One region of the Rhodococcus sp. P1Y genome, then DNA from elsewhere that is predicted to be linked to it. Evidence: predicted binding sites of a transcription regulator. Region 1 holds the regulator's gene; each other region holds the start of a gene.

Region 1 (3,274 bases):
TCAGCTCGGGTGAGCTGATCACGGCGATCGCTATGACCGAGCCCGGTACCGGCAGCGACTTGCAGGGCATCAAGACCCGAGCGGTTCGTGACGGTGACGAGTGGGTTCTCAACGGCTCCAAGACGTTCATCACCAACGGAATCAACGCTGACCTGATCATCGTCGTCGCATGTACCGACCCCGAGAAGGGCGCCCAGGGATTCAGCCTGCTGGTCGTCGAGCGCGACATGCCGGGCTTCGAGCGCGGCAGGAACCTCGACAAGATCGGCATGAAGGCTCAGGACACAGCCGAACTCAGTTTCACCGATGTTCGCGTTCCTGCCGCGAACCTGCTCGGCGAAGAGGGCATGGGCTTCATCTACCTGATGCAGAATCTTCCGCAGGAGCGGCTCTCGATTGCCGTCGTCGCAGCCGCCGCGATGGAATCCGCGCTGGAGATGACCATTCAGTACTGCCGTGATCGCAAGGCCTTCGGCAAGTCCATCGGAAAGTTCCAGAACACACGGTTCGTTCTTGCCGAGTTGGCAACCGAGGCGACCGCTACGAGAATCATGGTCGACAAGTTCATCGAACTTCTCAACGCCGGGACGTTGACGGTCCAGGAAGCGGCCATGGCGAAGTGGTGGACGACCGAGAACCAGGTCAAGCTCATCGATCGCTGCCTCCAGTTGCACGGAGGCTACGGCTACATGAAGGAATACCCGATCGCCAAGGCGTACATGGATTCTCGCGTCCAAACGATCTACGGCGGCACGACCGAAATCATGAAGGAGATCATCGGACGCGGTCTCGATCTGTAGTTCGCCGATCTTCGTACAACGGCCCGAAACCTGAAAGGTTTCGGGCCGTTGGCATCGCTTGTCGTCAAAGCAGTGTCTGTCGTCAGAGCATTGTTTGTCGTCAGAGCTTGCGCATTACCGTGACAACCTTGCCGAGGATCGCTGCGTCGTTGCCGGGGATGGGCTCGAACAGCGGGTTGTGCGGCATCAACCACACATCGCCCTTCGTTCGCTTGAACGTTTTGACCGTGGCTTCGCCGTCGATCATCGCGGCCACGATGTCTCCGTTGTCGGCGACGCTCTGCTGGCGTACGACCACCCAGTCGCCGTCGCAGATGGCTGCCTCGATCATGGACTCGCCCACGACTTTCAGCAGGAACAACGAGCCCTGTCCCACGAGTTCGCGCGGAAGCGGGAACACGTCTTCGACCGCTTCCTCGGCGAGGATCGGACCGCCTGCCGCGATACGTCCGAGAACAGGCACGAACGTCGGCGTCGGAAGCTGATCCTCCGCCGTTGCCGATCCGTCCGCCACCGCTGCCGCGTGATCGGCCTGTACCTCGTCGAGGCCGCGGACGTCGACAGCGCGGGGACGGTTCGCGTCGCGGCGAAGGAAGCCCTTGCGCTCGAGCGTGCGGAGTTGATGAGCAACCGACGACGTCGAGGTCAGTCCTACGGCATCCCCGATCTCCCTGATGCTGGGCGGGTACCCGCGTTCGGTGACCGACGCCCTGATGACTTCGAGAACCTTGCGTTGGCGCTCGGTCAGTCCGGCGTTGATGTCGGTGCCCTCGCCCTCGAACGCCTTCGCGGTCGGAACCGCTGCGGGTTTGCCCGCCGACTTCGTTGTCGACTGCCCGGTCGATCTCGGCGCCGATTTCGCCGACCCTGACGAGGTCTCGTCCTTCATTCGTGCGTCCTCCTGCGTCGTACGCGCGTTCGGTTCGGTCTGGACGAGAGTTCTCCGGCCTCGGGCAATGTTCCAGTCTCGGGACGATGTTCCAGTCTCGGGGCCAAGTTCCGGTCTCGGTAGTACCTGTCGAACGCGTGGGGTGGATGTGACGTGTGGTTTCTGACACGAATCTAGCCCGTAAACGCTGTTCGATCAAACATCTGTTCGATCCGTGTCGCACTTTCTGCTGACTTTGTCGGAGTCGCGTGATAGAACTTCGAACAAGCGTTCATCGAACGCCTGATCGAATAACCGATTCGATCGCGTTCGACACGTCCCATCCAGCGGAGGTTCCGATGACCATCACAACCGACCGGCGAGTTGCCCCAGCACTGCGCGCATCGACCGGTAGCCGATCGCGGTCGGCCACGCCCACCCGTCGTCGCGGCACGGTGGAACGTCGCCGATACGTGCTGGATACGGCGGCGCGGCAGGGCGCACACGGGTCGGCCGTCGTTCACGGTTCCCCCGACGCGCAGACCGATCGCGCACATCGTGACGAGAAGATCTCGTGGAGCGCAATGGTCGCGGGTGTCGTTGCGACGGCCGTCGTGATCCTCGGCTTGGTGGCCGTCGCGAATCTACGCGCGGACGCGCTCGACTCGACGCCAGAATCCTCCGGCGCGCCGGTGGCGGTCGTGCAGGGGTTCGATGCCCCGTCTACGCCGTAGCGCGCTGTGCTGGGTGATCGAGGCGCGTTCGTAGGGCTCCGAGTATCCTCGATGCCTGTACCTCTCACGAGTCATTCGAGAGTGTGCAACGGCTACGACGGAGGCGCTTACATGCATTGCCCGTTCTGCAGGCATCCCGATTCCCGCGTGGTGGACTCGCGCGAAGCAGACGAAGGGCAGGCAATTCGGCGACGTCGGTCATGTCCGGAATGCGGTCGACGCTTTACTACCGTCGAAACGGCGGTGTTGGCGGTCGTCAAGCGCAGCGGCGTCACCGAACCCTTCTCCCGGGAGAAGGTCGTCAAGGGAGTTCGACGGGCATGCCAGGGTCGTGACGTAGACAACGACGCGCTGAATTTGCTGTCGCAGCAAGTTGAGGACGCAGTACGCGCCTCGGGTTCTGCCGAGATTCCCAGCCACGAGGTCGGCCTGGCCATCCTCGGGCCGTTGAGGGATCTCGACGAGGTCGCTTACCTTCGGTTTGCATCGGTCTATCGATCTTTCAGTTCTGCGGAAGATTTCGAGAAGGAAATCCACGACCTACGCGTACACCGCGAAACATCCGTCGTCGATTGAGTCACCGCGTCTGAGTCGCGTCTATCGAATCACGACTGTCGAGTCACGCCGATCAAGTCACGTTGTACGGTCACGTTAGCTGCTGCCGGCTGCAGCGATGGCTTTCAGAACGCGCTTCTCGGATACGGGATATGCGGTTCGGACGGTTTGAGCGAACAGTCCGACTCGAAGCTCTTCGATCATCCAGAACACATCGAGCACGGGCTTGCTGCTCTGCCGAGATTCGGGCAAAGATTTCAGGAGTCGGTCGTAGGCGTCGTAGACGCGGTCGAGAACATCCAGACCGGCATTGTCTC
Region 2 (3,274 bases), 1.3 Mb from region 1:
CCTCACCTATCCGTTGTCGATCGCGGGCATCGGACCGGAACTGCTGAAGGATGCGCATTCACGTCTCACCGCTGAGCAGGTGACACTGTTCACCCAGGCCGCATGGCAGTTGACCGATGACGAACTGTTCGGGCTGGCATCGACGCCCATGCGCCGCGGTAGTTTTCGGGTGATCTGCCTGACGCTGATCCACACTCCCGATCTTGCCGCTGCCATGGAGCGGATGTCGGAGACGACGCGCGTTCTGTCGGGAATGCCGCCGATGCTGATCAGCCGCGGCGACGACTCCACGCGACTGACCATCCCGCCGGCCGACAACTCTCATCTACCTGCCGCTGCCCGACCGATCGCAGGGCAACTTCTCACCGATTTCCGCATGGTCCTCGTACACCGATTCGCCGCGTGGCTCATCGGGGGTCGGGTGAAGCTGCACTCGGTGGAATTGCCGTACGAGATGTCCGACCCCGCCACCGGCAAGCTGTACGACCGAATGTTCGGCACCCACGTGACGTTCGGAGCACCTGCCGCAGTACTGGAGTTCGACAATTCGGCGATGCGAGCGCCGATCGTCCAGACCGAGGACACGTTGGCGGACTACTTGCGCGAGTCGCCGAATTTGCTCTTCACCGCGCGAGATTACGACAGCACCGCGTCGTCGCAGGTTCGCCGAGCATTGGAGCTCGGATTGCAAGGCGAGGCGCCTGGCACGGACGATATCGCCGAGATGCTCTCGGTCAGTACCGCTCACCTCCGACGGTTACTCCGCCAGGAAGGCACGTCCGTCAACCAGATTCGCGAAGAAGTTCTACGAGACGCGGCTGTGTCCGGACTCAGCCGCGGCGATTCCGTCGACGACATCTCGAACAAACTGGGCTTCTCGGAGCCGTCAGCCTTCCGGCGTGCGTTCAAGCGGTGGACCGGACAGACTCCGGGAGCGTATCGCTAAGTGATGCAGAATTCGTTGCCCTCGGGGTCTGCCATCGTGATCCAGTCGAAGGGTCCCTGCGATTCGCGGTAGAGAATCCTCGCCCCGGCATCGACGAGCGTCGCGGCCACACCCTCCCTGTCGTCGCCCCCTCGAACATCCAAGTGGATTCGGTTCTTGACTGTCTTGGGCTCCGGCACAACCTGGAACAGGACCCTCGGCGATGCGGGCGAGCCGGAATCAATGATGGCGGCACCGACCTTCCACACGAGTTGCCCGTCGAACTCGAGTGTGTCTTCCTCTTTCGCGTGACCGGCAGCCACCAGGCCTCGAATGAAGTCCGAATCGGTCGGTTCGACCTGCCAGCCGAGAGCCGCTGCCCACCATTTCGCCTGCTCGTGCGGGTTGACGCTGTCGATGACGACCTGAATTTCGTGTCCCATTCGGACACCATAAAGGCAGAGGCGGCTACGCCGCACGTGAACGTTTTTACATAGTGGGCTATGCATTACCGTACACATGGGGTGGAACATACGTTCGAACCGAGCTACGCTTGCACGCATGAGCGTGGAGTTGCAGGGTTCACTCTTCACCGACATGGACGAAAACTTCGGACCTCTCGGATCGAGAGTCTCTCGGCGCGTGTTGTCCCATGGCGCGTGGGTCGACGTACGTCCAGGTTGGGCAAGTTCGACCGATTTGTTCGACCGACTGGTCGACAGGGTCGACTGGCGAGCCGAGCGACGTCAGATGTACGACCGAGTGGTGGATGTCCCGAGGCTGGTGCGGTTCTACTCCGAGACCGAAGCATGGCCGGACCCAGCGTTGACCGAGGCGAAAGAAGCACTCGACGCGCACTACGGCCGTGAGTTGGGTGAAACGTTTGCGACTGCCGGATTGTGTTATTACCGAGACGGATCCGACAGTGTTGCGTTCCACGGGGACAACATCGGTCGTAGTGCAACCGAGGATACGATGGTCGCGATTGTCTCTCTCGGCGCGACGCGCCAGTTGATGCTACGCCCGCGGGGAGGCGGCACATCACTCAAATTCACTCTCGGACACGGAGATCTGATTGTGATGGGCGGCTCGTGTCAGCGGACCTGGGAGCACGCGATTCCCAAGAGCAGCCGCGCGACCGGCCCACGCGTCAGCGTGCAGTTCCGGCCGCGCGGGGTGCGTTAGCTCCGCCGCTTCTCCACTGCCGCAGCCAGAACGTCGAGTTGTGTTGCAGTGGTGTCCCAGTCGAGGCACGCGTCGGTGATGGACTGGCCGTAGGTGAGCTCGTCCTTGTGGCCGAGCGTCAGGTCCTGACGACCCGCTTCGATGAAGCTCTCCAACATGAGCCCGACGATCCCGTGCTCGCCCGCCGCGACGCGCGCCGACAGATCGGTCACCACATCGACCTGCTTGTTGTGGTCCTTACGGCTGTTGCCGTGGCTCGCGTCGATGACAACACGCTCCGGAAGCGAAGACTTACGCAGCCGAGCAACGGTATCTGCCACGGACGCGGCGTCGTAGTTCGGTCCATCGGTGCCGCCGCGCAGGATGACATGGCAGTCGGGGTTGCCGGTGGTCCGGATCAACGCGGCCTGACCGTCGAGGTCGGTGCCTGGGAACACGTGGCTCGACGCCGCCGCGCGGGTGCCGTCGACCGCGACCTGGATGTCCCCCTCGGTGGAGTTCTTGATCCCCACCGGCATCGACAGCGCGCTGCACAGTTGACGGTGCACCTGGCTGGCCGCCGTGCGGGCACCGATTGCTCCGTAGCTGACGAGGTCGGCGATGTACTGAGGGGTGATCGGATCGAGGAACTCACACCCCACGGGAAGACCGAGCGCCGAGATGTCCACCAGGAGCTTGCGCCCCACGCGTAGGCCCTCGTTGATGTCGAAGGAACCGTCGAGGTGCGGGTCGTTGATCAACCCTTTCCAGCCCAGCGTCGTACGCGGCTTCTCGAAGTAGACGCGCATGACGATGTGCAGTCGGTCGCCCAGCTCGGTGGCCTTCTCCGCGAGCCTGCGGGCGTAGTCCATTGCAGCGTCGGTGTCGTGGACCGAGCACGGTCCGACGACGACGATCAGTCGATCGTCACGGCCGTCGAGGATGTCGACGACGCCGTCGCGGCCACGGCGTACCGTCGCCGATACTGCGTCGTCGGCCGCGTGTTCGCGGCGCAGCAGCGACGGCGCGACGAGTGGCGAGATGCTGATCGTCCGCTGATCGTCGAGATCGGTGTCCACAGGGTTTACGTCGATAGTCATGAGAGAACTTTCTGTTCCTCAGACCGACTCTGTTCGATGCTCCACGCACACTTCGAGCCGGTCCGAATCCGGCTCGTGGGGTGGG
Region 3 (3,274 bases), 2.4 Mb from region 1:
GGTGGCCTTCGGCGAGAGCGGGGTCGGCGGCAGCGGCGGCGAGGAACTCAGTGATGGCTTCGGTGAGTGCTGCTTCTTCGCCGAGTCTGGAGTTGGTCCCTGAACCGGGTTGTATTGTGCGCCTGCCCTTCTTGGCGATCGACGGCAGTGGCGCGGCTGGGCGCGTGCGGCCGCGGGCGATGATGCGGCGGGCGCGTGGGCGTATGCGACCGCGACCGGTCGGCGGTGCTGGTGGTGGTGGAGTCGGGGGTGCTGGGGGTGGAGTCGGTATACCGCCATCACCAGCGTCGTCGTGACCGTCGCCAGGCTCGGGCCCGTCGTCCGTGTTCGAGTCGTCTGAAGTTGGTGGCCTTGGTTCGGGTGATGAAGTGCCGGTTGTGGTTTCGGACGACGCGCTGCTGCAAGTTTCGCTGGCCTCGCCGCTGTTGTTGGTGGCGTGCTGCTGGGCGGCGTCGATGAGGTCGGTCAAGAGGGCCTGCCAGCGCGCGTCGCGGGCGATCAGGCGTGCGGTGTCGGCGTCGAGAACCGTGCCGTCTGCGAGGGTCGCGGGGTGGTCGTTGAGGCCGAGGAGGGTGTCGAGGTCGATGTGGATGTTGATCAGGGGTGTGCGGCGTGCGGGGGTGAAGTCGGGTGCGCTGGCGACGGGGCAGGTGTCGGTGCCGCATGCGCACGCGACGGAGTCTTCGCGGTGAAACAGGGCCAGAAGCGCGTATCCCTGCAATTGTCTAGCGGTGCGGGGGTCTTTGGGGCAGACAGTGGCGGCGAGTTCGGTGAGGATGGCCTCGCATTCGGCGCCTTCGAGAGTGGTCATTTTCGCGATGAGGGTGGCCAGGCCGTCGGTTCCGCGTCGGATGTCGGCGCAACGTTGGTCGGAGACTGCGCGCTCGCGTGCCGCGGCGGCTTCGTCGGGGTCGTGTTCGATCCACAGTCGCCAGATGTTGTCGGTGAGGGCGCGGGAGTTGCAGCGCAGTGCTGCCGCGAGAATGTCCGGTTCGAGGGCTGTAGCGGTAGCGTCGCTGGCGCGCTGCAAGGTCAGTGCGATGGTGCGCACTCGTGGGTAGTCCAAGTCCCCTACCGTGAACGCGGCGTCGATGCCCGGTAGCCGGTCAGCGAGCGCGGTGGCGACGATGATCATCTCTCGGGTCACTGTGCGCGAGAGCGACAGGGCGACGGCCGCGTCGCATTCGGTGGCTGTGCGGGCGCGGGCGACATCGGGTTGATGATCGGGGTGATCAGAGCCGATGAAGTGAACATCCATCTCTGCGCCGAATCGGATTTCGCCGAGTATGTGCACTTCGTGAACGAGTGCGGCAGCAGCGATGTTCTCGGTACGGCGGGCGTCGGCGAGGCGGGCCACCGATGCGGCCGCTGCCGCATCGGCTTCGGATCTGATGTGCGTGGAGCCCCCCGGCTGTTCCATGCTGTCTACTGTAATAGAACAGATGTTCGAATGCAAGCCTGAAAGTGTTGTCTGTCAATGCTTTACGATTGAAGAATCAACATCACTACGCCCGGCATCGGGGACTGTTCGGATGCACGGACTTCTGCCACCGACTGTGTTGCCGATCGGCCTTGATGTGAGACGCTGTCCGACATGGTGAGCGTTGGGGCGTGGTCGTGGGCGGACAAGGCGTCGAGGATCGGTTGGAAGACGGTCGGTCGTCGAGTGGATTTGGACGGCGCACAATCTTGGCTGAGGGGGCCGACAGCGGGGTCCGGCGTGGTCAGGGACGGTTGGCTGCAGAAGGAGGCCGATCGGATCGGTGGCGCGGTCGTCCCCGGTTCGGAGTCCGACGGATTGCTACACGACTTCGGCGCTTTGACAGGGCCCGAGTTCGATCCCGATGAGATCGATCCACGTATTCGAGAGTTCTACGAGCACACCGCGCAGTGGAGGATGGACGCCTGGACGCAGTGGACGCGAGGCTTCGGCGTCCCAGGTTCTGCAATCGAGTATCTGTACGGCAAAAGGGTTCAGCAACTGGCACTTCCGGTGCAGCCCTTGGCGGTTGCGCACGGTGTCGACAGCGAAGTGATCGAAATCGTAGATGCAACAGGCGAGCACGCTGGGTCTGCCTGGCTCAGAAAGCTTCGCAAGTCCGGCGATTTCATGTACAGCGGTTACTACCGGGCGACGACGCTGCCAGAGGGCGACGGTCCCAGTGTGCACGTCACCTTTCCACTCGAAGACGGCAACGTCCAGGTGTTCCTGAAGCCGAGCGTCGGTGAAGGTGGTTCGTTGATCTTGACCTCGCCCGCGGGGAAGTTCGGCGAAGATGGCGCCTACACGGTCGTCGCCGAGAAGAACGCAGACTATGCGTCCCGGGCCCCCATTCACGAAGTGTTTCACGTGTACGTGGACGACGAGGGGGTGCTCCGGACCGACCATGTGTTGAAGTTGTGGGGGCTGACTGCGGTACGCCTCCACTACCGACTGACGCCGAAAGGCTGACCGGGTTAGGGTCGCCCATGGCCGATTCCGCGTCCGACGCCGACATCACGCGAATCCTCAGGTCCGCGGGATGCGTCTTCGCGGAATCCGAGGCGGCGCTGCTCATCGATGGATTCACCGGTAGCGACCTCGACGACGCCGTTGCCCGACGGGTCGACGGCACCCCGCTGGAGCAGATTCTCGGATGGGCCGAATTCTGTGGTCTGCGAATCTTCGTCGAGCCTGGAGTGTTCGTGCCGCGCAGGCGAACCGAGCTCCTGGTCCACCGAGCAGCAGTGACGAGTCCGCGCATCGTCGTCGATATGTGTTGCGGCTCAGGAGCGGTGGCAACAGCTCTCGCACACCGGCTCACTGGGGTGCAGGTTCATGCGTCGGACATCGATCCGGTGGCAGTGCGGTGTGCGCGGCGCAATGTAGAGCCGGTCGGTGGCCGAGTGTACGAGGGCGACCTGTACGAGGCACTTCCAGAGGATCTCCGCGGCACGGTCGACGTGATCGTCGCGAACGCACCGTATGTACCCACCGACGCCATCGGTTCGATGCCGTCGGAGGCGCGCGACCACGAGCCGGCCGTAGCCCTCGACGGCGGTGTCGACGGACTGGACCTGCACCGCAGGATTGCGTCGAACGCACCGGGGTGGCTCGCGCCAGGCGGCACGCTTCTCATCGAAACCAGCCGTCGGCAGTCAGAGGACACCGCGGGGATCTTCGCATCGCATGGGTTCGACACCGACATCGTTTGCTCCGACGATCTCGATGGCACGGTAGTGGTCGGTATACGCATGTCGGACGGGTGATCTCATCACCCGACGCGTTTAGGCT

Evidence for each region. Region 1 encodes LexA, which represses DNA repair genes until DNA is damaged. Its sites were predicted from a motif close to CGAACANNTGTTCG; they were not measured.
Region 2: the regulator LexA is predicted to act here: its motif matches at 1,452-1,465, upstream of D8W71_RS09680 (alpha-ketoglutarate-dependent dioxygenase AlkB).
Region 3: the regulator LexA is predicted to act here: its motif matches at 1,436-1,449, upstream of D8W71_RS05000 (HNH endonuclease signature motif containing protein).

The regions. Positions count from the first base shown of each region.
Region 1 covers NZ_CP032762.1:3,409,201-3,412,474, forward strand. The annotation lists gene D8W71_RS15795 (acyl-CoA dehydrogenase family protein) at 1-800, shown strand, start outside; gene lexA (transcriptional repressor LexA) at 901-1,689, opposite strand; gene D8W71_RS15805 (hypothetical protein) at 2,028-2,402, shown strand; gene nrdR (transcriptional regulator NrdR) at 2,514-2,978, shown strand; gene hrpA (ATP-dependent RNA helicase HrpA) at 3,054-3,274, opposite strand, start outside.
Region 2 covers NZ_CP032762.1:2,075,131-2,078,404, reverse strand. The annotation lists gene D8W71_RS09690 (AraC family transcriptional regulator) at 1-946, shown strand, start outside; gene D8W71_RS09685 (VOC family protein) at 943-1,368, opposite strand; gene D8W71_RS09680 (alpha-ketoglutarate-dependent dioxygenase AlkB) at 1,487-2,110, shown strand; gene D8W71_RS09675 (3-deoxy-7-phosphoheptulonate synthase) at 2,107-3,189, opposite strand.
Region 3 covers NZ_CP032762.1:1,053,185-1,056,458, forward strand. The annotation lists gene D8W71_RS05000 (HNH endonuclease signature motif containing protein) at 1-1,420, opposite strand, end outside; gene D8W71_RS05005 (hypothetical protein) at 1,595-2,452, shown strand; gene D8W71_RS05010 (putative protein N(5)-glutamine methyltransferase) at 2,470-3,249, shown strand; gene D8W71_RS05015 (MFS transporter) at 3,255-3,274, opposite strand, start outside.